DNA from 3 places in the Pseudomonas sp. EU05-FHT14B02 genome. Region 1 is predicted to be linked to each of the others. Evidence: predicted binding sites of a transcription regulator. Region 1 holds the regulator's gene; each other region holds the start of a gene.

The links. The regulator sigma-54, encoded in region 1, starts transcription at its own class of promoters, with help from an activator protein. The targets are predictions, from matches to a motif close to ANTGGCATNNANNTTGCTNT.
Region 2: a site for sigma-54 is predicted at 2,535-2,554, ahead of AC3WTM_RS09685 (circularly permuted type 2 ATP-grasp protein). Genes of this name have one in related genera too.
Region 3: a site for sigma-54 is predicted at 5,281-5,300, ahead of AC3WTM_RS11555 (flagellar basal body rod protein FlgF). Genes of this name have one in related genera too.

Annotation. Positions count from the first base shown of each region.
Region 1 covers NZ_JBYTDD010000001.1:269,371-277,442, forward strand. Annotated here, with positions in the region: gene AC3WTM_RS01225 (ATP-binding cassette domain-containing protein) at 1-474, opposite strand, end outside; gene AC3WTM_RS01230 (KpsF/GutQ family sugar-phosphate isomerase) at 750-1,724, shown strand; gene AC3WTM_RS01235 (KdsC family phosphatase) at 1,724-2,248, shown strand; gene lptC (LPS export ABC transporter periplasmic protein LptC) at 2,256-2,828, shown strand; gene lptA (lipopolysaccharide transport periplasmic protein LptA) at 2,815-3,363, shown strand; gene lptB (LPS export ABC transporter ATP-binding protein) at 3,363-4,088, shown strand; gene AC3WTM_RS01255 (RNA polymerase factor sigma-54) at 4,335-5,828, shown strand; gene hpf (ribosome hibernation-promoting factor, HPF/YfiA family) at 5,903-6,211, shown strand; gene ptsN (PTS IIA-like nitrogen regulatory protein PtsN) at 6,224-6,688, shown strand; gene rapZ (RNase adapter RapZ) at 6,691-7,548, shown strand; gene AC3WTM_RS01275 (HPr family phosphocarrier protein) at 7,564-7,839, shown strand; gene pmbA (metalloprotease PmbA) at 7,990-8,072, opposite strand, start outside.
Region 2 covers NZ_JBYTDD010000007.1:195,213-203,284, reverse strand. Annotated here, with positions in the region: gene AC3WTM_RS09705 (PLD nuclease N-terminal domain-containing protein) at 1-180, shown strand, start outside; gene speE (polyamine aminopropyltransferase) at 341-1,216, shown strand; gene AC3WTM_RS09695 (hypothetical protein) at 1,433-1,666, shown strand; gene AC3WTM_RS09690 (ribonuclease E inhibitor RraB) at 1,877-2,221, shown strand; gene AC3WTM_RS09685 (circularly permuted type 2 ATP-grasp protein) at 2,587-3,996, shown strand; gene AC3WTM_RS09680 (alpha-E domain-containing protein) at 4,009-4,959, shown strand; gene AC3WTM_RS09675 (transglutaminase family protein) at 4,956-5,765, shown strand; gene AC3WTM_RS09670 (c-type cytochrome) at 5,886-6,707, opposite strand; gene AC3WTM_RS09665 (acetyl-CoA C-acetyltransferase) at 7,302-8,072, shown strand, end outside.
Region 3 covers NZ_JBYTDD010000010.1:42,013-50,084, reverse strand. Annotated here, with positions in the region: gene flgK (flagellar hook-associated protein FlgK) at 1-469, opposite strand, end outside; gene flgJ (flagellar assembly peptidoglycan hydrolase FlgJ) at 493-1,779, opposite strand; gene AC3WTM_RS11570 (flagellar basal body P-ring protein FlgI) at 1,791-2,879, opposite strand; gene flgH (flagellar basal body L-ring protein FlgH) at 2,907-3,602, opposite strand; gene flgG (flagellar basal-body rod protein FlgG) at 3,655-4,440, opposite strand; gene AC3WTM_RS11555 (flagellar basal body rod protein FlgF) at 4,486-5,226, opposite strand; gene AC3WTM_RS11550 (cytochrome c3 family protein) at 5,430-6,026, opposite strand; gene AC3WTM_RS11545 (nitrate reductase cytochrome c-type subunit) at 6,036-6,497, opposite strand; gene napA (nitrate reductase catalytic subunit NapA) at 6,540-8,072, opposite strand, start outside.

The sequences.
Region 1 (8,072 bases):
CGCCCGGGCCAGCGCAACACGGCGTTTCATGCCGCCGGAAAGCTCGTCGGGCATCAAGTCGATGGCACCGCGCAAGCCCACTGCCTGCAATTTGAGCAGAACAATGTCGCGGATCATTTCATCCGGCAGTTGGGTATGAACACGCAACGGAAAAGCGACGTTCTCGAAGACATCGAGGTCGGTAAACAGTGCGCCGCTCTGAAAAAGCACGCCCATATGCTTGCGCGCATCGAACAGGTCGCTGCGCGACAGTTTTGGCAGGTTCTGACCGTTGACCCAGACTTCGCCCTTGGTGGGCCGCAACTGGGCGCCCATCAGACGCAAGAGCGTGGTCTTGCCACACCCGGAAGGCCCCATGATGCCGGTGACCTTGCCGCGCGGGATACGGATATCGACATTATTGAAAATGCTGCGCGCACCGCGCTTGAAGGACAGTCCCTTCAACTCGACCGCGTAGGCGTTATCGGCACTCATCTAAACTCCTTGCGATGCAGCCTCTCACTCGGACGCCTGGCTTTCTGACAAAAGCACATACCTCCCGGGCAGGCCGAACTGGCGGCGAACTATATCACTGCAACGGCTGCGCGCCCAAGGCCAAAGCCAGGTCATGTTCAACTGCATGACAGGTTGAAGGCCCCGTTTAGAAGGTTTCCGGCAACAAGGATGGCAATGCGCGACGAACTAGCGTGAGGGATTCGATCATAACCGTTATAATCGCCGCCTTTTCATCAGGCTATACGATTTCTGACATGAGCCAATCCAGCGACCTGATTCAATCTGCACAACGCACCATCCGCCTCGAGGTAGAAGCCGTGCAAGGCCTGCTACCCCATATCGACGCAGATTTCGTACGCGCTTGCGAGATGATTCTGGCCAGCAAAGGCCGCGTGGTTGTGGTCGGCATGGGCAAATCGGGACACATCGGCAACAAGATTGCCGCGACCTTGGCCAGCACCGGCACCACGGCGTTTTTTGTGCACCCGGCTGAAGCCAGCCACGGCGACATGGGCATGATTACCCGCGACGACATCATTCTGGCGCTCTCGAATTCCGGCTCCACCAATGAAATCGTGACCCTGCTGCCACTGATCAAGCGCCTGGGCATTCAGTTGATCAGCGTGACCGGCAAGCCTGACTCGCCGCTAGCCAAGGCCGCCGAGGTCAACCTGAATGTTCACGTCGAGCACGAAGCCTGTCCGTTGAACCTGGCCCCCACCTCGTCGACCACCGCCGCCCTGGTCATGGGCGACGCCTTGGCAGTCGCGCTGCTGGAAGCCCGTGGCTTTACCGCCGAAGACTTCGCCTTTTCCCATCCAGGCGGCGCCCTGGGCCGACGCCTGCTGCTGAAAGTGGAAAATGTCATGCACGCCGGGCAAGAGTTACCGCAAGTACAACGCGGCACCTTGCTGAAGGATGCGCTAATGGAAATGACCCGCAAAGGCCTGGGCATGACCGTGATCCTGGAAGCCGACGGAAAGCTGGCCGGAATCTTTACTGACGGTGACTTGCGTCGCACGCTGGACCGTAGCATCGACATCCATAGCGCTACCATCGATCAGGTCATGACAGCACACGGCAAGACTGCCCGCGCCGAGATGCTCGCCGCCGAAGCGCTGAAAATCATGGAAGACCATAAAATCAACGCGCTGGTTGTAGTCGACAGTGAAGACCGCCCGGTCGGCGCCTTGAACATGCACGACTTGCTGCGTGCAGGAGTAATGTAATGAGTGCGGACCTGCTGCAACGCGGCAAACAGATCAAGCTGGCGGTGTTCGATGTCGATGGCGTGCTGACCGATGGGCGCCTGTATTTCCTCGAAGACGGCAGCGAGTTCAAGACATTCAACACCCTCGACGGCCAGGGCATCAAGATGCTGATGGCCGCCGGCGTGCAGACCGCCATCATCAGTGGCCGCAAGACCCCGGTGGTCGAGCGACGAGCCAAAAACCTCGGTATCCCGCACCTCTATCAGGGTCGCGAGGATAAACTGGTGGTACTCGACGAACTGCTGGCCCAACTCAACCTGAGCTATGAACAGGTGGCCTACCTCGGCGACGACCTGCCGGACCTGCCGGTGATTCGCCGCGTCGGCCTGGGCATGGCGGTGGCCAATGCCGCCAGCTTCGTGCGTGAACACGCCCACGGCATCACCCTCGCCCGTGGCGGCGAAGGTGCCGCTCGCGAATTCTGCGAATTGATCCTGCGCGCCCAGGACCGCCTCGACGCGGCCAATGCGGCGTACCTGTGAGCCCACTATGCTGAGCAAAAAATTTCGCAACACCCTGATGTTCAGTTGCATCGCGGCGATATTCGCTGCGGTTGGATACTGGAACATCAGCCCGGAACGTTTCCTCGACAAGCCGGTAACGCCGGTCGATGAAAGCGCGATCGACTATTACGCCATCAACGCCCACAGCGTGCAGTACCTGCCCGACGGCAAGCTGCAATATGATCTGGTGTCCGACAAGGTCGAGCACGTGAAATCGACCGAGGTGACATTACTGACCAACCCCGACCTGAATGTGTTCCGCGGCACTGAATTCCCGTGGCATGTCCAGAGCCTGCGCGGCGAGGTCAACCCTGATGGCACACAGGTCGAACTGATCGATGACGTGCGCATCACGCGCTTCGACGAAAAAAACCGTAGAACCCTGATCACCAGCACACGCATGACCGTGTTCCCGCAGCAGCAATATGCGCAGACCGAGCAAGACGTTAGAATCGACGGCGCTGGCGGTGTATCGACTGGCAAGGGAATGAAAGCGTATTTGAAAGAAAGCAGGATACACCTGCTATCGAACGTAAGAGGACAGTATGAGGCTCGTTAAAACCCTCCCGATTTTGCTCAGTCTGGGCGCAGCACTGGGAAGCGTGAGCGCCTGGGCTCTGCCGGAAGACCAACAGCAGCCTATCCGTATTCAGGCCGACGATGCCCAACTGGACGACAAGCAAGGTATTGCTACCTATAAGGGTGACGTGATCATCACCCAAGGCTCGATGAAGGTGACAGGCAACACCGTTACCATCACCCGCACCCCGGCTGGCGACATTGACGTCGTGACCTCGGTGGGCAACCTGGCGTACTTCGAGCAATTGCAAACGGCTGGCGATACCAAGCCTGTCCAGGGTTGGGGCGTGACGATCCAGTATCACGCTTCGCAAAATCGCGTCGTCCTGATCGACAAGGCCAAAGTTGTCGACAAGGACAACAACGTCACCCAAGGCGAGAAAATTGTCTACGACACGGACAAGAAACTCGCCAGCGCCGGTCGCGCCACAGGCAGCAAGATCACCGAAGCGCGTCCGCGCATCGACATGGTGATCCAGCCGAAGAAGAAAACCGACGAGAAAAAGGCCCAGTAATGGCAACTCTGAAAGCTCAGCATCTGGCCAAGAGCTACAAGAGCCGCCAGGTCGTGCGTGATGTCAGCCTGTCCATCGACAGCGGCCAGATCGTCGGCCTGCTTGGTCCGAACGGCGCCGGCAAGACCACCTGTTTCTACATGATTGTCGGCCTGGTACAAGCCGACCAGGGCCGCGTCCTGATCGATGACTTGGACGTCAGCCACCAACCGATGCACGGCCGCGCAAAGGCTGGTATCGGCTACTTGCCGCAAGAAGCATCGATCTTCCGCAAACTGTCGGTGGCCGACAACATCATGGCCATCCTCGAGACCCGCAAGGAACTCGACAAGGCCGGTCGTCGCAAGGAACTGGAAAGCCTGCTGCAGGAATTCCACATCAGCCACATCCGCGACAACCTGGGCATGAGCCTGTCCGGTGGTGAGCGCCGTCGCGTGGAAATAGCCCGCGCCCTGGCCACCAATCCGAAATTCATCCTCCTCGACGAGCCCTTCGCCGGCGTGGACCCGATTTCGGTCGGCGACATCAAGCAGATCATTCACCACCTCAAGGCCAAGGGCATTGGCGTGCTGATCACGGACCACAACGTTCGTGAAACCCTGGATATCTGTGAAACCGCCTATATCGTCAATGACGGCCAACTGATTGCCGAAGGCGACGCTGAGACCATCCTGGCCAACGACCTGGTCAAGGAAGTGTATCTGGGCCATGAGTTCCGCCTGTAAGCGCTGAGCCGTGCCCAGGCCGTTGCCCGGGCACCTGACCAGCCACTCACCAGCGCCTCCGTGCCGACAAGCGTCATCAGCCCTCGACAAGGGCAGCGCAGCAATACAGCTTTATAGTTTTTTATTGTTACAGCGCTCTAGGCAAACCCTTTAGTTTCAGGCATATAATTTGCTTAAGTTTGGCGCCCCGGCGCCCTGTAGTGGATGGCGCATGTGCGCCGGCGAATAAGGTGTTAAGCCCCTGCCATGAAACCATCGCTAGTCTTGAGAATGGGCCAGCAGCTGACGATGACACCGCAGCTGCAACAGGCCATCCGCCTGCTCCAATTGTCGACCCTGGACCTGCAACAGGAAATCCAGGAGGCCCTGGAGTCCAATCCGATGCTCGAACGCCAGGAAGAAGGCGACGACTTCGACAATTCCGACCCCCTGGCCGACAACGCCGAACAAAAGCCCAACAGCGACATCCAGGAGCCCTCCTACCAGGAAAGCGCCCCGACGGTAGATAACCTCGATGAGGGAGACTGGAACGAGCGTATCCCCAACGAACTCCCCGTCGATACCGCGTGGGAAGACGTTTACCAGACCAGCGCCAGCAGCCTGCCCAGCAATGATGATGACGAGTGGGACTTCACCACCCGCACCTCGGCCGGCGAAAGCCTGCAGAGCCACTTGCTGTGGCAACTGAATCTGGCCCCGATGTCCGACACCGATCGCCTGATCGCCGTGACCCTGATCGATTGCATCAACAATCAGGGCTACCTGGACGAAACCCTCGAGGAAATCCTCGAAGCGTTCGACCCGGAACTGGACATCGAACTGGACGAAATCGAAGCCGTCCTGCACCGCATCCAGCAATTCGAGCCCGCCGGCATCGGCGCCCGCAACCTGGGCGAATGCCTGCTGCTGCAATTGCGCCAGCTGCCTGCCAAAACCCCTTGGCTGGCCGAGGCCAAGCGCCTGGTTACCGATTACATCGACCTGCTTGGCAGCCGCGACTACAGCCAGTTGATGCGTCGCATGAAGCTCAAGGAAGATGAGCTGCGCCAGGTCATCGAGTTGGTCCAGACCCTCAACCCGCGCCCGGGCTCGCAGATCGAGTCCACCGAAGCCGAGTACGTCGTCCCTGACGTCATCGTACGCAAGGACAACGAGCGCTGGCTCGTGGAGCTCAATCAGGAGTCGGTGCCACGGCTGCGGGTCAATGCCCAGTACGCCGGTTTCGTGCGCCGCGCCGACACCAGCGCCGACAATACCTTCATGCGCAATCAGTTGCAGGAGGCCCGCTGGTTCATCAAGAGCCTGCAAAGCCGCAATGAAACCCTGATGAAGGTTGCCACCCAGATCGTCGAGCATCAGCGCGGCTTTCTGGAGTACGGCGACGAAGCCATGAAGCCGCTGGTCCTGCATGACATCGCCGAAGCGGTCGGCATGCACGAGTCGACGATTTCACGGGTGACCACCCAGAAGTTCATGCACACCCCCCGGGGCATTTATGAACTGAAGTACTTTTTTTCCAGTCACGTAAGCACCTCCGAAGGCGGCGAATGCTCGTCCACGGCGATCCGGGCGATCATCAAAAAACTGGTTGCAGCGGAAAATCAGAAAAAGCCGTTGAGTGACAGCAAGATCGCTGGTTTACTGGAGGCACAAGGCATTCAGGTGGCTCGCCGCACCGTCGCCAAGTACCGCGAATCCCTCGGGATCGCGCCTTCGAGCGAACGCAAGCGGTTGATGTAGGGCCACGCCACAGCGTTCCAGTGGTAGATCATCTGATCTACCGCTTTATGCACTGGCAACGAAGGAGAAGCTGTATGCAAGTCAACATCAGTGGACACCAACTGGAAGTGACCGAACCTCTTCGCACCTACATCGGCGAAAAACTCGAACGATTGGAGCGACATTTCGACAAGATCACTAATGTGCAGGTCACGATGACCGTCGAAAAACTGAAGCAGAAAATCGAAGCCACGCTGCATATTCCCGGGAATGAAGTGGTCGCCAACGCGGAACATACCGATATGTATGCCGCGATCGACGCACTCACCGACAAGCTGGATAAACAACTCAAAAAGCATAAGGAAAAGACCCAGAGCCTCCTCCAGGGCGCAACCGGTCGTTAACACCCCCAACCCATGATCCGACTTGAAAGTATCCTGACCCCCGGCCGTTCCCTGGTGAACGTGCCGGGAGGCAGTAAAAAGAAAGCCCTCGAACAAATTGCCAATCTTATCGCCCGCGAAGTGCCGGCCCTGGAGATGCAAGATGTCTTCGAGGCGCTGATCGCCCGTGAAAAACTCGGCTCCACCGGGTTTGGCAATGGCATCGCTATTCCACATTGCCGTCTCAAGGGCTGTATTTCGCCCATCAGTGCATTGATGCACCTGGACGCCCCTATCGATTTCGACGCCATCGACGGCGCGCCGGTTGACCTGCTCTTCGTGCTGCTGGTCCCGGAAGCCGCCACCGATGCGCACCTTGAGCTGCTGCGACAGATCGCCAGCATGCTCGACCGCAAGGAAGTTCGCGAAAAGCTGCGTAGTGCTGCAAGCAACGAAGCCTTGTATCAGGTTGTCCTGGACGAGCAAAACGGTCAGTAATCATGCGTTTGATCATCGTCAGTGGCCGTTCCGGCTCAGGTAAAAGTACCGCCCTCGACGTCCTTGAGGACAGCGGCTACTACTGCATCGACAACCTGCCAGCCGGTCTGCTGCCGGAGCTGGCCGAACGCGCCCTGGTTCATACCGAGATGCTGCAGCCGCTGGTCGCTGTTTCCATTGACGCGCGCAACCTGCCCAGCCACCTGTCACGCTTCCCCGACCTGCTCGAGGAAGTCCGTGCCCGCCACATCCAGTGCGATGTGCTGTACCTGGACGCAGACGAAGAAACCCTGCTCAAGCGTTTCTCGGAAACCCGCCGACGTCACCCCCTGACCAATGCCAACCGCTCGCTGGCCGAAGCCATCAACGTTGAGAGCGTCCTGCTCGGGCCTATTGCCGACCTTGCCGATCTCAAGATCAACACCACCAGCCTGAACCTTTATCAACTGCGCGATGCCATCAAACTGCGTCTGTTGAATCAGCCGGAGCCGGGGACTGCGTTCCTGGTGGAATCCTTCGGCTTCAAGCGCGGAATGCCGGTGGACGCCGACCTGGTGTTCGATGTGCGCTGCCTGCCCAACCCTTACTGGAAACCGGAGTTGCGCGAGCAGTCCGGGCTCGATCAACCGGTTGCGGAATACCTGGCGGCTCAGCCGGATGTCGAAGAGATGTTCCAGGACATTTCCACATACCTGCTAAAGTGGCTGCCACGCTTTGCCGCCAGCAACCGCGCCTACGTCACCATTGCCATTGGCTGCACGGGCGGACATCACCGTTCCGTCTACCTGACCGAGCGTCTGGGGCAAACGCTGCAACAATCCCTGAAGAACGTCCAGGTCCGCCACCGCGACCTCAGCTAAAGGATTCACATCGCGATGCCTGCTCTGGAAATCGAAATCATCAATAAACTGGGTTTGCATGCCCGGGCATCCGCAAAATTCGTTGGTGTCGCCGGGCAATTCAAGGATTGCACGATCCGTGTGGGACGCACGCCAGAATCCACCGTCGATGGAAAAAGCATCATGGCCATGATGATGCTCGCCGCGGGCAAGGGCACAAAAATCCATCTGAGCACGGAAGGCGAGCAGGAACAGGAAGCGATGGATGCACTGGTGGCCTTGATCAACAATTACTTCGACGAAGGCGAGTAAACGCCGCAGCTTTGTGGCGAGCGTCGCATCCATCACCTTCATCAAGCAAAACAGCGCTCTTGTTTCTGTGTTTCCCGGGATTGCGTGAAGAACCATAAAAAAGGCGCGCCACTCATTGGGTGGCGCGCCTTTTTTGTATCACGGGAAGGATTAACTGCCCGCTACGGTCATCCGCTCGATCAGCACCGAACCGGTGCGGATGTTGCTGCGAAGTTCGAGATCATTACCGACCG
Region 2 (8,072 bases), on a different contig from region 1:
TTCAACAGCCTGGTTGCCTTGATCATTTTTGTCCTGGACATCTGGGCCATCATCAACGTCTTCAAAAGTAGTGCCGGGACCGGGATGAAAATCCTCTGGGTACTGCTGATCGCGCTGTTGCCGGTGCTGGGACTGATCATCTGGGCCATTGCCGGGCCGCGGGGCAACGTCAAACTCTGAACAGGCTCCCACAGGATTGTGGAATGCTGATCAACTGAGGTTCGACCTGTCATGTTGCGCGACGTAGAATGCGCGCCTTTCCCGGCCAATCGAGACGCTCGATTGGCCATCATGGGCGGGTAACCGTCCGTTGCCACCCGCATTCATCGGAGCACTTCCCATGAGCAACATCCCCGCCAGCGACTACCTGGAAACCCTCTACGAAGGCTACGGCCAGCGTTTTCGCATGGAAAAACTGCTGCACGAAGTGCGCACAGAGCACCAACACCTGGTGATCTTCGAGAACCCGCGCATGGGCCGGGTGATGGCGCTGGACGGCGTGATCCAGACCACCGAAGCCGACGAATTCATCTACCACGAAATGCTCACCCACGTGCCGATCCTGGCGCACGGTGCTGCCAAGCGCGTGCTGATCATCGGCGGGGGGGATGGCGGCATGTTGCGTGAAGTGGCCAAGCACCGCAGCGTCGAGCACATCACCATGGTCGAGATCGACGGCACCGTGGTCGACATGTGCAAGGAGTTCCTGCCGAATCACTCCAAGGGTGCATTCGATGATCCACGCCTGAACCTGGTGATCGACGACGGCATGCGTTTCGTCGCTACCACCACTGAAAAGTTCGACGTGATCATTTCCGACTCCACCGATCCGATCGGACCGGGTGAAGTGCTGTTCTCGGAAAACTTCTACCAGGCTTGCCACCGCTGCCTGAACGAAGGCGGCATCCTGGTGACCCAGAACGGCACGCCGTTCATGCAGATCGAAGAAGTGAAGACCACCGCCGGTCGCCTGCGCAGCCTGTTCCCGGACTGGCACTTCTACCAGGCCGCCGTACCGACCTACATCGGTGGTTCGATGACCTTCGCCTGGGGCGCCAGCAATACCGCTTATCGCAAGTTGTCCCGAGAAACCCTGCAACAGCGCTTCGCGGGCAGCGGCATCATCACCCGCTACTACAATCCTGAAATCCACATCGGCGCCTTCGCCTTGCCGCAATACGTGTTGCAGGCAGTGAACAAGCCAAGTAACGACTGATGGATTGAAACGCAGACCTGCAGGAGCGAGCCTGCTCGCGATGGACGTGAACGATGACGCGGGATGTCTGATTTAACGCGGCGTTCTCAAGTTTTTCGCGAGCAGGCTCGCTCCTGCAGAAATTTGCGATGGGTGCAGATCCACCGGAACAATTAGCCAGCTAACAAGGTCGAGATAGGTGTAAGCCCGTCCATGGGTTTTATCGAGGAGGCACCAATGCAAAAGTGGAAGGTCACTTTCGTGGATGATCACGGCGAACAAGTCGACGAAGTCTTTGAGTGCGACGAGTGCCCGGATAACGAGAAGGCTGCCAAACTCATAAAAGCCCGACTCCTTCCTGTCGCCGCCGAACTGGATCTGAACGATCTGGAAGGGCGGACCACTGACGCGAGCGTCAAAGAGCTCAAGTCCCAGAACAGTATTCAAATCCTCGGTATTGCTCCAATCTGATCGACACCTGTCGCATTCACATCCAGGCCTTGGCACAGGCTCTGTCTTGAGGCTACTCTGCAAGCGAGATCAGCGAATGAATCGCTAAGGTCTGGTCTTGTCAGCTCCATGCTTGTTTCCCGCCGGCACATCGGTTGCCGTCGCTCGCGCTGTTCGGTTGCGGGTGAGGGAGTACGGAAAGTCTATCCATCGTTTTGAGGAGGACGTTTCATGAGCACAGCCTATCAAGAAGACATCAGCAGCAGCGTACTGCGCCGCATGAAAGAAGGCGGTTTTGACTTTTCGCGGTTTCATCCCATCGAGTTCTACGCCATTTTCCCGGACGAGGAGCGGGCACGCAGGGCGGCAGGTCATTTCCACCATGGTGAATCCCTGAATGCGCAAGTCAGTGTGCGCGACGATGGCGCCTGGGCGCTGGAATTGTGCAAAGTCATGTATGCCACCTACGACGACATCGGCGATTTCGAACAGGGGTTCGAAGCGGTGGTCGAGCCATTGGGCGGCATCATCGAAGGCTGGGGTGTGAAACAGGAGGTACGAGGGCGACTCGCATAACCTTATGAACAGTGACAACCGGCAATGACGGCTGACCTTCGGGTTGGCCGTTTTCATTTGTGGGCGTTGGACACCCCAAAAAAAGCCGCCAGGGCAGGCGGCTAAAAGGGAAGTTCGGTGAGCTTTTCAGCGAATGCCTGGATTTCCGTACCCATTGCCGGGCAGTGAAATCAACTCTGACTATGCTGGTGATAGGCGACCACCACGCCTTGCAATGAAGCGGGGGCGATCAGGTTGGGGCATTTACCGCACAGGATTGGTGCGGTACGTGCGCGTTGATTATCCAACCGATTGAAATTTAAGCGTTTATGCCGATGGCACGGGCCTTGCGAAGGTCTGGACGTCCGAGTGACAAGGAGTACGGCATGATCCGCACCTATTTTGATGAGATGTACGATGCCGGCGGCCAGGTCCGCCCGCATTATCGGGAGTTTGCCCGTTGGCTGGCCGAGACGCCTGACGAGCTTCTGGCACAACGGCGACGCGAGGCCGATCTGTTGTTTCATCGCGCCGGGATTACCTTCACGCTCTACGGGGACGAGCAGGGCACAGAGCGCCTGATCCCCTTCGACACCATTCCACGCAGCATCCCCGCCAGCGAATGGCGGATTGTCGAACGCGGCTGCATCCAGCGGGTCAAGGCATTGAACATGTTCCTCGCCGACCTCTACCATGAGCAGCGCATCATCAAGGCCGGCATCATTCCGGCCGAGCAGGTGCTCGCCAACGAGCAGTACCAGTTGGCGATGCAGGGCCTGGACTTGCACCGCGATATCTATTCGCACATCTCCGGCGTCGACCTGGTGCGTGACGGCGACGGCACCTACTACGTGCTCGAAGACAATCTGCGTACGCCGAGCGGCGTCAGCTATATGCTCGAAGATCGCAAGATGATGATGCGCCTGTTTCCCGAACTGTTCGCGGCACAACGCATTGCCCCCATCGACCACTACCCGAACTTGCTGCTCGACACCCTGAAAAGTTCAAGCCCCATCGATAACCCGAGCGTGGTGGTGCTGACGCCGGGACGCTTCAACAGTGCGTTCTTCGAACATGCGTTCCTGGCGCGGGAAATGGGCGTGGAACTGGTGGAGGGCGCGGACCTGTTCGTGCGTGACGACAAGGTCTACATGCGCACCACCGACGGGCCGAAAGCGGTCGACGTGATTTATCGTCGCCTCGACGACGCCTTCCTCGATCCCCTGGCCTTCAACCCGGAATCGATGCTCGGTGTGCCGGGGCTGTTGTCGTCCTACCGTTCCGGCAACGTGGTGCTGGCCAATGCCATTGGCACGGGGGTAGCGGACGACAAATCGGTGTATCCGTTCGTTACCGACATGATCCGTTTCTACCTCGATGAAGAACCGATCCTGAAGAACGTGCCGACCTGGCAATGCCGTAATCCGTCTGAGCTTTCCCACGTGCTGGCCAATCTTCCAGAACTGGTGGTCAAGGAAACCCAGGGCTCCGGTGGGTACGGAATGCTGGTGGGGCCGGCGGCGACGGCGGCGGAAATCGAAGCCTTCCGTGCGCGGATCATCGCCAAGCCCCATGCGTATATCGCGCAACCGACGCTGTCGCTGTCGACCTGTCCGACCTTTGTCGAAAACGGCATTGCACCACGCCACATCGACTTGCGGCCGTTTGTCCTGTCGGGCCGTGAAACCCGGGTCGTGCCCGGAGGCTTGACCCGTGTCGCCCTGCGCGAAGGCTCCCTGGTGGTCAATTCCTCCCAGGGCGGTGGAACCAAGGACACCTGGGTGGTCGAGGATTAAAGGAAGTCTGTCATGTTAAGTAGAACTGCCTCGGATTTGTATTGGATGTCGCGTTACCTGGAGCGGGCGGAAAACCTCGCACGGATGCTCGACATCAGCTATTCGCTGTCGCTGATGCCGCAGGACGGTCGTGGCGACGGTTTGCACGAACTGGCCATGCCGCTGTTGATCACCGGCACCCTGGACGATTATCTGGAGCGCCATGGCGAACTGCATGCCGAACGGCTGCTGCATTTCTTCGCTCTGGATGCGGCCAACCCGGCGAGCATCTACAGTTGCCTCGGTGCCGCACGGGCCAGTGCCCATGCGGTGCGTGGGCGCATCACCGCCGACATGTGGGAAAACATCAACGCCACCTGGCTGGAAATTCGCGGCATCGCCGAACAGGGCCTCAGCCGCTACGGCATGAGCCGTTTCTGCGAGTGGATCAAGGAACGTTCCCACCTGTTCCGGGGTGCGTCCTACGGCACCATCATGCGTAACGATGCGTTTCGCTTCATTCGTCTGGGGACCTTTATCGAACGGGCGGACAACACTTTGCGCTTGCTCGATGCCCGCTATGAAATGGCCGGCGATCAGGCCGAAGCGGTCAGCGACGGTACTGCTCACGCGTATTACCAATGGAGCGCGTTGTTGCGGGCGTTGTCGTCGTTCGAGGCCTATACGGAAATCTACCGCGACGCCCCTGGCGCCCGGCATGTAGCGGAGTTGCTGTTGCTGCGGGCCGATGTGCCACGATCCCTGCGCGCCTGCACCGAAGAAATCGACCAGATTCTCTCGCAATTGCCGGGGGCCAACGGTCGCCCGGCACAACGCTTGGCGGCAGAAATGGACGCACGCCTGCGCTACACCGGCATCCATGAAATTCTTGAAGAAGGCCTGCACGCCTGGCTGACCGAGTTCATCCCGCTGGTGCGCCAGTTGGGTAACGCGATTCACAGTTCTTATCTGGAGGCCGCATGAGACTTTCCATTAGCCACGAAACCACCTATCACTACGAAGACAAGGTGCGGGCGAGCATCCAGTATCTGCGCCTGACTCCCCACGACAGCGAGCGCCAGCACGTGCTCAGCTGGCAGCTCGACCTGCCACGTCCGGTGCGGGCGCAACTCGATCCGTTCGGCAACATCCTGCATGTGCTGACCATGGATGAGCCCCATGAGGCGATCATCATCGGTGCCCGTGGCCAGGTCGATATCGACGAATTGCGTGAGGCCGAACACGAGAGCCAGTCGGCACTGCCGTTTCTGCGCTTCACCCGTTTGACCGAAGCCGACGCCGCCCTGCGTGCGTTTGCCGAGAAGGAATGCAGGCAACGCCGCGATCGCACGGCGTTGATCGATCTGATGCATGGCCTCAACCAGCATATGACCTACACACCGGGCTCCACGGAAGTGGACACCAGCGCGGCCCAGGCCTTTGCCGGACGGTCCGGCGTGTGCCAAGACCACACCCACGCGTTTCTCGCCTGCACCCGCAGCCTGGGCATTCCAGCGCGCTATGTGTCGGGCTATCTGTACAGCGAAAACAGCGAACACCTGGCCAGCCACGCCTGGGCCGAAGCCTGGCTGGATGACGCCTGGTACAGCTTCGACGTGACCAATGAGCTGGCCCGGCCGGAACGCCATCTGAAACTGGCGGTGGGCCTGGATTACCTGGATGCCTGCCCGGTGCGCGGGATGCGCCGGGGCGGCGGGTGTGAGCAGATGCACGCCAAGGTGCTGGTGTCACCGACGCCAGCGCCGGTGATTTCAGTGCAGCAGCAGTAGGCGCGATACCACGGAACCCTGTGGGAGCGAGCTTGGTCGCGATGGCATCATTTCAGTCAATACTTTTGTGATTGACACACCGCTATCGCGAGTAAGCCCGCTCCCACAGGTACGATGTTGTTACGGCTTAGCCTTGCGCCCGACCATATGCTGCAAATACCCCACCAGGCTCTGCAGATCCCCATCCGGCAACACCTCGGCCGAGAACCCGGGCATCTTCGCTTGCGGCCACTGGCGCAAACTCTGTGGATCGCGGATGTAGCGCTTGAGGAAGTCTGCACCGAAGTACTCGGTCGGGTTGTACGGAATATTCAGGTCCGGCCCGAATTGCGCGTCCCCGGCGCCATTGAGTCGATGGCAGGCCAGGCAATTCTTCTGGAACAACGCAAATCCCTTGTTCACCGGATCATCCGCCTTCAATGCCGGATCGGGCAGCAGTGCAGGAAAGCGCTCGGCCACGGGCGCCAGGCGTTTGATGCTCGCCACCTGGAACGGCCATTGTTCCGGGCTGATGTTGCCGGCCTGTGGATTGCTCCAGACCAGATAGAACGGCCCGGCGCCTGGCTTGCCTTCGGATAGCGGTGGCCAGGGTTTGCTCGGTTCTTCAATCGCCAGCCACGCCTGTGCACCCTGGGTATTGAGCAACGGCGCGGCGCTCATTTCGGCGGCAAAACCATCCAGCGCAACGGCTTGCAGGTGGTCTTCAGGCTTGATGCCGTCCAGCAGTGCGGACAGCGGCACGGCGCGGTAGCTCATGTCCCGCTTGTAGGAAACGTCGTTGCGGATGTCGATGGTTTGAACCTGAGGATGCTTGAGCAATTGCTCGGTCTGCCAGGTGCGACTGTTCGCGCCCAGCTCCAGGTCCAGCTGTGCGGCATACAGGGGCGAGCCGAACAGCGTGGCCCCGAGCAGAATGAGCATTTTCAAGTGATCGCCGTCCATGTCGTGCAAGTGCCGCAAAGATTGGCACAGCCACGCTGGCCCGGGTAGCGGGCCAGTCACATTTTGAGAGTGGCAATTCAAAAACTGTGACGCCGTAGCTTTATAGACGCGACTAGCCGATGACCTTGGTCAGGTTCGGCAATATCAACAACAGCGTGGTGGCGAAAAGGATGAGCCCGGCTTGACGTACTTTCGATTGTTTGAACATGGCTTGACCGCCTTTTTTGTTATTTCCTGATGCCTGCCCGCATAGCTCCATGATGGCAGCGCGTTGCACTTCCTGTAGTGACGAGTGCCTCGGCAAAACCCGACGACAACTTCGTACAAGTTCACCTTAGAGCCCGCGGTACGCTTGGCTTAGATCCATTTCGTATGGTGTTCTTTAAATTTGCTTTAAAAATGACATGAGGCCTAATGCCAGCTTCTTTGGCACCCGTTGGCTAGACAGCTTGGTGTCCTGAATGGTAGCTGACTACCGTTCGTCTGAGCGTGTGCGTCAACGTCTGTGAGCGCTGCGGTCATTGAATCAAACGCGGCTCGGGCCAAGAGTGGGCACTCGGTATTTACCCACCTGCACTACGGTTCGAGGACGTCATGACCCAAGCATTGATTTTCGACGCGTTACGCACGCCCCGTGGCAAAGGCAAGGCCGATGGCGCCTTGCACAGCGTCAAACCGGTGAACCTGGTGGCTGGTTTGCTCACCGCACTGCAACAGCGCACAGCGCTGGACACCAGCCAGGTTGATGATGTGGTGCTTGGCTGCGTAACCCCGATTGGTGATCAAGGTTCCGACATCGCCAAGACTGCCGCTCAGGTGGCCGATTGGGATGTCAGCGTGGCGGGAGTACAGATCAACCGGTTCTGTGCTTCGGGGCTGGAGGCTGTGAACCTCGGCGCGATGAAAGTGCGTTCCGGTTTCGAAGACCTGGTGGTGGTCGGTGGTGTCGAGTCGATGTCCCGGGTGCCAATGGGCAGCGATGGCGGGGCCTGGGCGCTGGACCCGGCGACCAACCTGCACAGTCACTTCACGCCACAGGGCGTGGGTGCCGACCTGATCGCCACCCTTGAAGGCTTCAGCCGTCAGGACGTCGATGCCTACGCGTTGCATTCCCAGCAAAAGGCTGCACGGGCGCGGGCCGACGGTTCGTTCAAAAAGTCGCTGGTGCCGGTGCAGGACCAGAACGGCATCATCCTGCTCGATCACGATGAGTTCATCCGCGCCGACTCGACCCTGGAAGGCCTGGGCAAGCTCAAGCCGAGTTTCGAGATGATGGGGCAGATGGGCTTCGATGCCACCGCGCTGCGGGTCTACAGCCATGTCGAGCGGATCAACCATGTGCACACCCCCGGCAACAGCTCCGGG
Region 3 (8,072 bases), on a different contig from region 1:
GGTTGGTGTTCTGGTCGTTCAACTGCTTGGCAATCGAATTGAAGCGGGCGGACAGGGCCTGGGCACCGGTCAGCACCGACTGGCGGGACGTGTCGTCGGTGGCCGAGGTCGAAACGCCCTGCATCGAGGTGAAGAACTTTTGCAGCACGCCGGTCAGCCCGGTGTTGGTATCGGAAAGCGTGGCGTCCAGCGGAGTGGCCTGAGCGTTGTACGACGCCGCTTCACTGTTGAGCGAGGTGGCGGTACGCAGCTGCGAATCGAGGTAGGCATTGTACACGCGACGCACATCGGCCAGTGTTGTGCCGGTGCCGATGAACACATTGCCGTACTGGATCGAGCCTTTGGTGCTCTGCACAGATTGCTGGCGCGAGTACCCGGCGGTGTCGACGTTGGCAATGTTGTTGCCGGTCGTCACCAACGAGTTATGGCCAGCACTCAGCCCCGACATCCCGATATTGAGCAAACTCATGGTTCAGACCTTATACCTTGTGCCTATAAAGGCGTAGTTGAAACGCCCGCCGCAGCGTAGTTCTGGTAACTCGTCATCTGCTTGGCTATCTGCGAAATCTTGCTCGCGTAGTTCGGATCGGTTGCGTAACCGGCCTTCTGCAACTCGCGTACAAACTGTTCTGGGTTATCGGCCGACTTCACGACATCTTGATAGCGATTGTTGGTCTGCAGCAAAGTTACAAGGTCGTGGAAACTGTCCTCGTAGGAGTCGTAGGAGCGGAACTGCGCCGTCTCCTTGACCATCTGCCCGTTCCTGAATTCGCTGGTGATCGCCCGCGCCGAATTGCCCTGCCAACTATTGCCGGCCTTGATGCCGAACAGGTTGTGGCTGCTGCTGCCGTCCTGAGCACGCATGACCGACTTGCCCCAGCCGGTTTCCAGGGCCGCCTGCGCCACCAGGTAACGCGGATCGACACCAATGCGGGCCGCCGCTTCCTTGGCCATCGGCAACATGGTGTTGACGAACTGGTCGGCGGAACTGAAGGCTTTCTTCGCTGGCGCCAGCGGAATCTGCGCCATGGCGCGACCGTAGATCTGCATGCCGCCACTGGAGGTTTGCTGCGCGCTGGCCAGCCAGTCACCGTTATACAAAGGACCGGTGCCAGTGCTTGTCGCGCGCTCAGGCAACGGTGTCTTGTTGATCGTCGTGGCCGCGGCCGTCGCCGAAGGCACCAGCCCGGCCAACAGACGATCAGCCAGCTTCGGCGGCAATGCCAGGCGTCGCTGATTGATCAGCGCCATGTCGTTGCGATGACCCCCCTCACCCGCCTCTTGCGGCGCATGGACCGATCGCGAAGCCCACAACGGACGCTGGCCATTGACCCGCGACAGCGGCCCATTGACCGCAACCGTGCCCGCCGCCACCGGCGTTTGCACGGCGGCCTTGGCAGCCTCTTGCTTGGCCAGCGATGCAGCAGCCGCCTCGCCCGGCGCCAATGGCTTGTTCTTCGACATCTGGCGCATCAGCACGTCCGCCAGGCCGATACCACCGCCCTCGCGGGACATGGAAACGGCCAGTTGCTGGTCGTACATTTCCTGGTACTGCTTGGCCGCCGGCGTGTTCATCGGATTGTCCTGTCCCAGCGCTTCGGTTGCCGAGCGCATGGACTTGAGCATCTCACCGAGGAACAGCGATTCGAACTCCTGCGCCACCTTGCGCATGTTGCCGTCGCTGTTCTTGTCGCCGACCTTGAGCTGACTCAGGCGGTTGAGGTCCGAATAGGAGCCCGAATCGCTGCTGCTGACCAGACCGCTCTTGCGCATATCCACGATGGCCGTCCTCAGATCACGATCAGATCAGCTTGCAGGGCGCCGGCCTGCTTCAGCGCTTCGAGGATGGCCATCAAATCACCCGGTGCCGCGCCGACCTGGTTCACCGCCCGCACGATCTCGTCGAGGGTGGTACCAGGGCCGAATTTGAACATCGGCTTGGCCTCTTGCTGGGCGTTGACCTTCGATCGCGGCACCACCGCCGTCGTGCCATTGGACAGAGGGCCGGGCTGGCTGACGATCGGGTCTTCGGTAATGGTCACGGTCAGGCTGCCGTGGGTCACGGCGGCCGGTGAAACCTTGACGTTCTGGCCGATCACGATGGTGCCGGTACGGGAGTTGATGATGACTTTCGCGACTGCCTGGCCCGGATCGACTTCGAGGTTTTCCAGGATCGACAGGTAGTCGACGCGCTGACTCGGATCGAGCGGCGCGGTGACGCGAATCGATCCGCCGTCGATGGCCTGGGCCACGCCAGGACCGAGCATGTTGTTGATCTTGTCAACGATGCGCTTGGCGGTAGTGAAGTCGGAACGGTTGAGGTTCAGCGTCAGGCTGTTGCCCTGGTTGAAACCGCTGGGCACCGCGCGCTCCACCGATGCACCACCGGGGATGCGACCGGCCGACGGAACGTTGACGGTGATCTTCGAACCGTCGCGCCCTTCCGCATCGAAACCACCGACCACCAGGTTGCCCTGAGCCACCGCATAGACGTTGCCGTCGATACCTTTGAGTGGCGTCAGCAGCAAGGTGCCGCCGCGCAGACTTTTGGAGTTACCGATGGACGAAACGGTGATGTCGACCTGCTGACCCGGTTTGGCGAACGCTGGCAGATCGGCACTGATCGACACCGCCGCGACGTTCTTCAACTGTACGTTGCCCGAACCCGGCGGCACCTTGATGCCGAATTGCGAGAGCATGTTGTTGAAGGTCTGCAGGGTGAACGGGGTCTGCGTCGTCTGGTCACCGGTGCCGTTAAGCCCGACCACCAGGCCGTAGCCGATCAATTGGTTGGAACGCACGCCGGAAATGCTGGCGATGTCCTTCAGGCGCTCGGCTTGAGCGTTGAAGGCCGCAGACAATAAAACAGCGGCCACCATGAGGTGCTTTAAATTCAACGTAGCCACCTAGAAAGGGAACAGCGGGCTGAGGAAGAAACGGTCGAACCAGCCTGGCTGACTCGCATCGGCAAACGAACCGGTGCCCGAGTAGGTGATGCGCGCATCGGCGACACGGGTCGACGACACGGTGTTGTCGGTAGCGATGTCATCCGCGCGGACGAGGCCTGCAATCCGTACCAGTTCGTCGCCGGTATTGAGGGTCATCCACTTCTCGCCACGCACCGCGATGATGCCGTTGGGCAACACATCGGCGACAGTCACGGTGATCGAGCCGGTCAGGGTATTGCCCTGCGCCGCCTTGCTGTCGCCCTTGGTGGCGCGGTCGCCTTCGTAGCTCGCGCTCAGGCTCAGGTCGCCATCGCCGAACGGGTTGTTGGTGGTGGCGCTGCTGCCGAACAGCGAGGTCAGGCCGATGCCGGTCTTGCTGTTCTTGGCCACCTGCGAGTTGGCGTTTTTGCTGGCCTGGGTCCTTTCGTTCAGGGTGATGGTGATGATGTCACCGACCCGGAACGCCTTGCGGTCACTGTAGAGGTTCTGTTCGAAACCGGCCTGATAGATCGAGCCGTTGTTCGCCGCCGCCGGCAACGGCGTGCGCGGCAACACCGGAGCGTAGTAAGGGTCATTGGGCTTGGGCGTCGCAGGCACGCAACCTGCGAGCGCGGTGATCCCACTCAGTGCCAGAACAGATACATAGCGATTCATGACCCTACCTCACGGTGTTGCAGGCGGCCCAATGGCCGCCACATAGACTTGATTACAGATTCTGCGTTACGAACGAGAGCATCTGGTCGGCGGTGGAGATCACCTTGGAGTTCATCTCGTAGGCGCGTTGGGTGGTGATCATGTTGACCATCTCCTCAACGGTGCTGACGTTGGACGTTTCCAGGGTGTTCTGCAGCGTGGAGCCGAAACCGTTCAGGCCCGGAGTGCCGACTTGCGGCGCGCCACTGGCGGCGGTTTCCAGGAACAGGTTGTTGCCCACTGCCTGCAGGCCGGCCGGGTTGATGAAGTCGGCGGTTTGCAGGTTGCCGATCACCTGGGCTGCCGGGTTGCCGGCAACGGTGATGGACACGGTGCCGTCGCGGCCGACCGTGAAGGTCTGCGCGTCGTTCGGAATGACAATGGCCGGCTCCAGGGCAAAGCCGCTGGCGTTGACGATCTGGCCGTTGGAATCCAGGTGGAACGTACCGTCACGGGTGTAGGACGTGGTGCCGTCCGGTTGCAGGATCTGGAAGAAACCACGGCCGTCGATGGCCATATCCAGCGGCTGCTCGGTGGTTTGCAGGCTGCCGGCGGTGAAGTTTTTCTGGGTACCGACGATGCGCACACCGGTACCCAGTTGCAGACCCGACGGCAGTTCGCTGTCCTGGGTCGACTGGGCGCCTGGCTGGCGCTTGATCTGGTAGAGCAGGTCCTGGAACTCGGCGCGGTCACGTTTGAAACCCGTGGTCGACACGTTGGCCAGGTTGTTGGAAATGGTGGTCAGGTTGGTGTCCTGGGCGGACAGACCTGTCTTGGCAACCCATAGAGCCGGTAGCATTCGATTCTCCTCGTGCGCCTGTTTTACGGCGCGACGTTCTGGTAATTAGCTGATCTGCAAGACCCGAGCCATGGCCTGGTCATCGTCTTTGGCGGTGTTCATCATCTTGATGTGCAGCTCGAACTGCTTGGCCAGGGCCAGAACGGAGGTCATCTCCTCCACGGCATTGACGTTGCTCGATTCGAGGAACCCGGACACCAGCTTGACGTCGGCATCGGCCTGCGCCGGCTTGCCGTCCTTGGTGTGGATCGAACCATCCAGGCCCTTGGTCATGTTCTTGAAGTCCGGGTTGACCAGCTTGATGCGGTCGACTTCCGCCATCACCCGGGGACCTTCGCCCATCGCGCGGATGCTGATGGTGCCGTCCTCGCCGACTTCGATCTGCTGCTCCGGCGGCACGGCAATCGGCCCGCCATTGCCCATGACCGGCATGCCGTTGCCGGCGCGCAGCACACCCAGGGCGTCAACGTTCAGGCTGCCGGTGCGCACGTAGCTTTCACCGCCATCTGGATTCTGTACGGCAATCCAGCCGTTGCCTTGCACGGCAACGTCGAGGTCGCGGCCGGTTTCAACCAGTGAGCCAGGGGAGAAATCCGTGGCCGGGCGTTCGGACATGGCAAACGCACGCGCCGGAAAGCTGTCACCGAACACCGGCATCGAACGGGCCTGTTCCAGGTCTTTCTGGAAGCCGTTGGTGGAGATGTTCGCGAGGTTGTTGGCATGAGCCTTTTGCGCCAGTGCATTCTGGCTGGCGCCGGTCATTGCCACATAAAGGTACTTGTCCACACTCTTTCCTCTGCCTGCCGGACGTTTGCCGCCCACTGCTGTGTTGCGCAGGTTGTAGCAATTTGCAGACCAACTTGCGCGCAGCAGCTCCAACCCCCTTTAAACAAGGGACTGGAGGCTAATCAGAAGGGAATCGAACGATGTATCGAAGACGAAAAACCGGCGCGGTTATGCCGCTTGACGGCAATGCCGTGAAAAGCCGGCTACCAACCTTTCACGCCGCTCATGTCGGGCAATTTGTGGGCAATGCCTTTATGGCAATCGATACAGGTCGCCTGGCCGCTGGCCAATGAGGTGGAGTGCATGTTGGAAGCGCGTTTACCCTGGCGTGTGAAGTCCATGAACTCGAAGTTATGGCAGTTGCGACACTCCCGGGAATCGTTGGCCTTGAGCCGTGCCCACTCGTGTTCGGCCAGCTCCCGGCGCATGCCCAGAAACTTGTCCCGGGTACTGATAGTGCCGAACAGCTTGCCCCAGACCTCCTTGGAAGCCTGCATCTTGCGGGCGATCTTGTGTGTCCACTCGTGGGGGACGTGACAGTCCGGGCACGTGGCGCGCACACCCGAGCGGTTGGTGTAGTGAATGGTTTCCTGCAACTCGACAAAAACGTTGTCGCGCATTTCATGGCAGGACGTGCAGAACTTCTCGGTGTTGGTCGCTTCCAGCGCGGTGTTGAACCCACCCCAGAAAATCACCCCGGCGATAAACCCGCCGAGAGTCAGGAAACCCAGGCTGTAATGCACGCTGGGCCGACGCAGCACACCCCAATAATCCTTGAGCAAGGCAAGCAAAGATTTCATGGCCTTTCCTCAAGGTTTCGGCTGGTGGTTGATTTCGTCTTGCAAGACCTGGTCGATGTTCTTGAAGCTGTTGCTCACCAGTGGCTTCACATCCTTTTGCGGCACGTGACACTGGTTGCAGAAATATCGGCGCGGCGACACCGCCGCCAATGCCTGGCCGTCACGGTCCATGTAGTGAGTGATGCTGATCATCGGCGCCTGGGTACGCGCACTGTTGGCGCGACTGTGGCAGGTCAGGCACTTGTTGCTGTTCATGTCGATGGCATACCCGCGAATGCTGTGGGGTATGGTGGGCGGTTGATCGGGGTAATTGCGCTCACGCTTGAGATCCTTGTTCTCGTCTTCGGCAATGGGTGGTGCCGGCAGCTCCTGGGTCAGGGTCCCGCCGACTCGCCGTCCATCCGGTGCCGGCGCATCCAGTGAGTAACCGGGTTCTGCCGCAAATGTCGCGGGCAGCCACATCAGCAGCATGACAAGCAAGGACAGCGAACGATAATTCATGAAAGCTCTCCTTTATGCCGTCTTGATCAACTCAATCCTGATCGCGCATTTCTTGTAATCGGTCTGCTTGGAGATCGGGTCCGTCGCATCAAGCGTGACTTTGTTGATCAGCTTGTTGGCATCGAAAAACGGTACGAACACCAGGCCTTGGGGCGGTTTGTTGCGCCCCCGGGTTTCAATCCGTGCACGCATCTCGCCGCGCCGACTGATCAGCTTTACTTCGCTGCCACGCCGGGCATTCAAGGCCTTGGCATCGGCCGGGTGCATGTAGACCAGCGCATCGGGAACCGCTTTATAGAGTTCTTCGACACGCTGGGTCATAGTCCCGGTGTGCCAATGCTCAAGCACCCGACCGGTGCTCAACCAGAACGGGAAGTCCGCGTCCGGAGCTTCCGCAGGAGGCTCGTAAGGCAGCGCGAAGATGATTGCCTTCTTGTCGGGGTAGCCGTAGAACTGAACGCCACTGCCCTTCTCGACATACGGATCGTAACCTTCGCGGAAGCGCCAAAGCGTTTCCTTGCCTTCGACGACGGGCCAGCGCAACCCGCGCTCGGAGTGATAACGATCAAAGGGCGCCAAGTCATGACCATGTCCACGGCCGAACTGGGCATATTCTTCGAACAGGCCTTTTTGCAGGTAGAAACCGAAATCCCGGGCCTCGTCGTTTTGATAGCCCGCCGCCATTTGTTCAACAGGGAACTGGTCGACCTGGCCATTCTTGAACAGCACCTCATACAGGGTCTTGCCCTTGTATTGCGGTGAGCCGTCCAACAGTTCCTGCGGCCAGACCTCGTCGGTTTTAAAGCGCTTGGAAAACTCGACCAATTGCCAAAGGTCCGACTTGGCGTCACCCGGCGCCGAGACCAGTTGATGCCAGAACTGCGTACGCCGCTCCGCGTTGCCGTAAGCGCCCTCTTTCTCGACCCACATCGCCGTCGGCAAAATCAGATCGGCCGCCTGTGCCGAGACAGTGGGATACACATCCGACACCACCACGAAGTTCTCGGGGTTGCGCCACCCCGGCAGCACTTCCTGCATGATGTTGGGCCCGGCCTGCATGTTGTTGCTGGCCATCGTCCAATACACATTGAGCACGCCGTCCTTGAGCATGCGACTCTGCTGCACGGCATGGAACCCGACCTTTTCCTTGATGGTGCCTGCCGGGAGCTTCCAGATTTTTTCCGCGGTGGCGCGGTGCGCCGGATTGGTGACGACCAGGTCGGCCGGCAAACGATGGGAGAACGTGCCCACTTCACGCGCCGTCCCGCAGGCCGAAGGCTGGCCCGTCAGGGAGAAAGGACTGTTGCCCGGCTCGCTGATTTTCCCGGTCAGCAGGTGAATGTTGTAGATCAGGTTATTAGCCCACACACCCCGGGTGTGCTGGTTGAAGCCCATGGTCCAGAACGAAACCACCTTGCGCTTGGGGTCGGCGTACAGTTCGGCCAATGCCTTGAGGCGCTCGGCCGGTACACCGGTTTCTTTCGCGGTGCGCTCAAGGGTGTAGGGTTTTACAAATGCGGCGAATTGCTCGAAGTCGATGTCGGT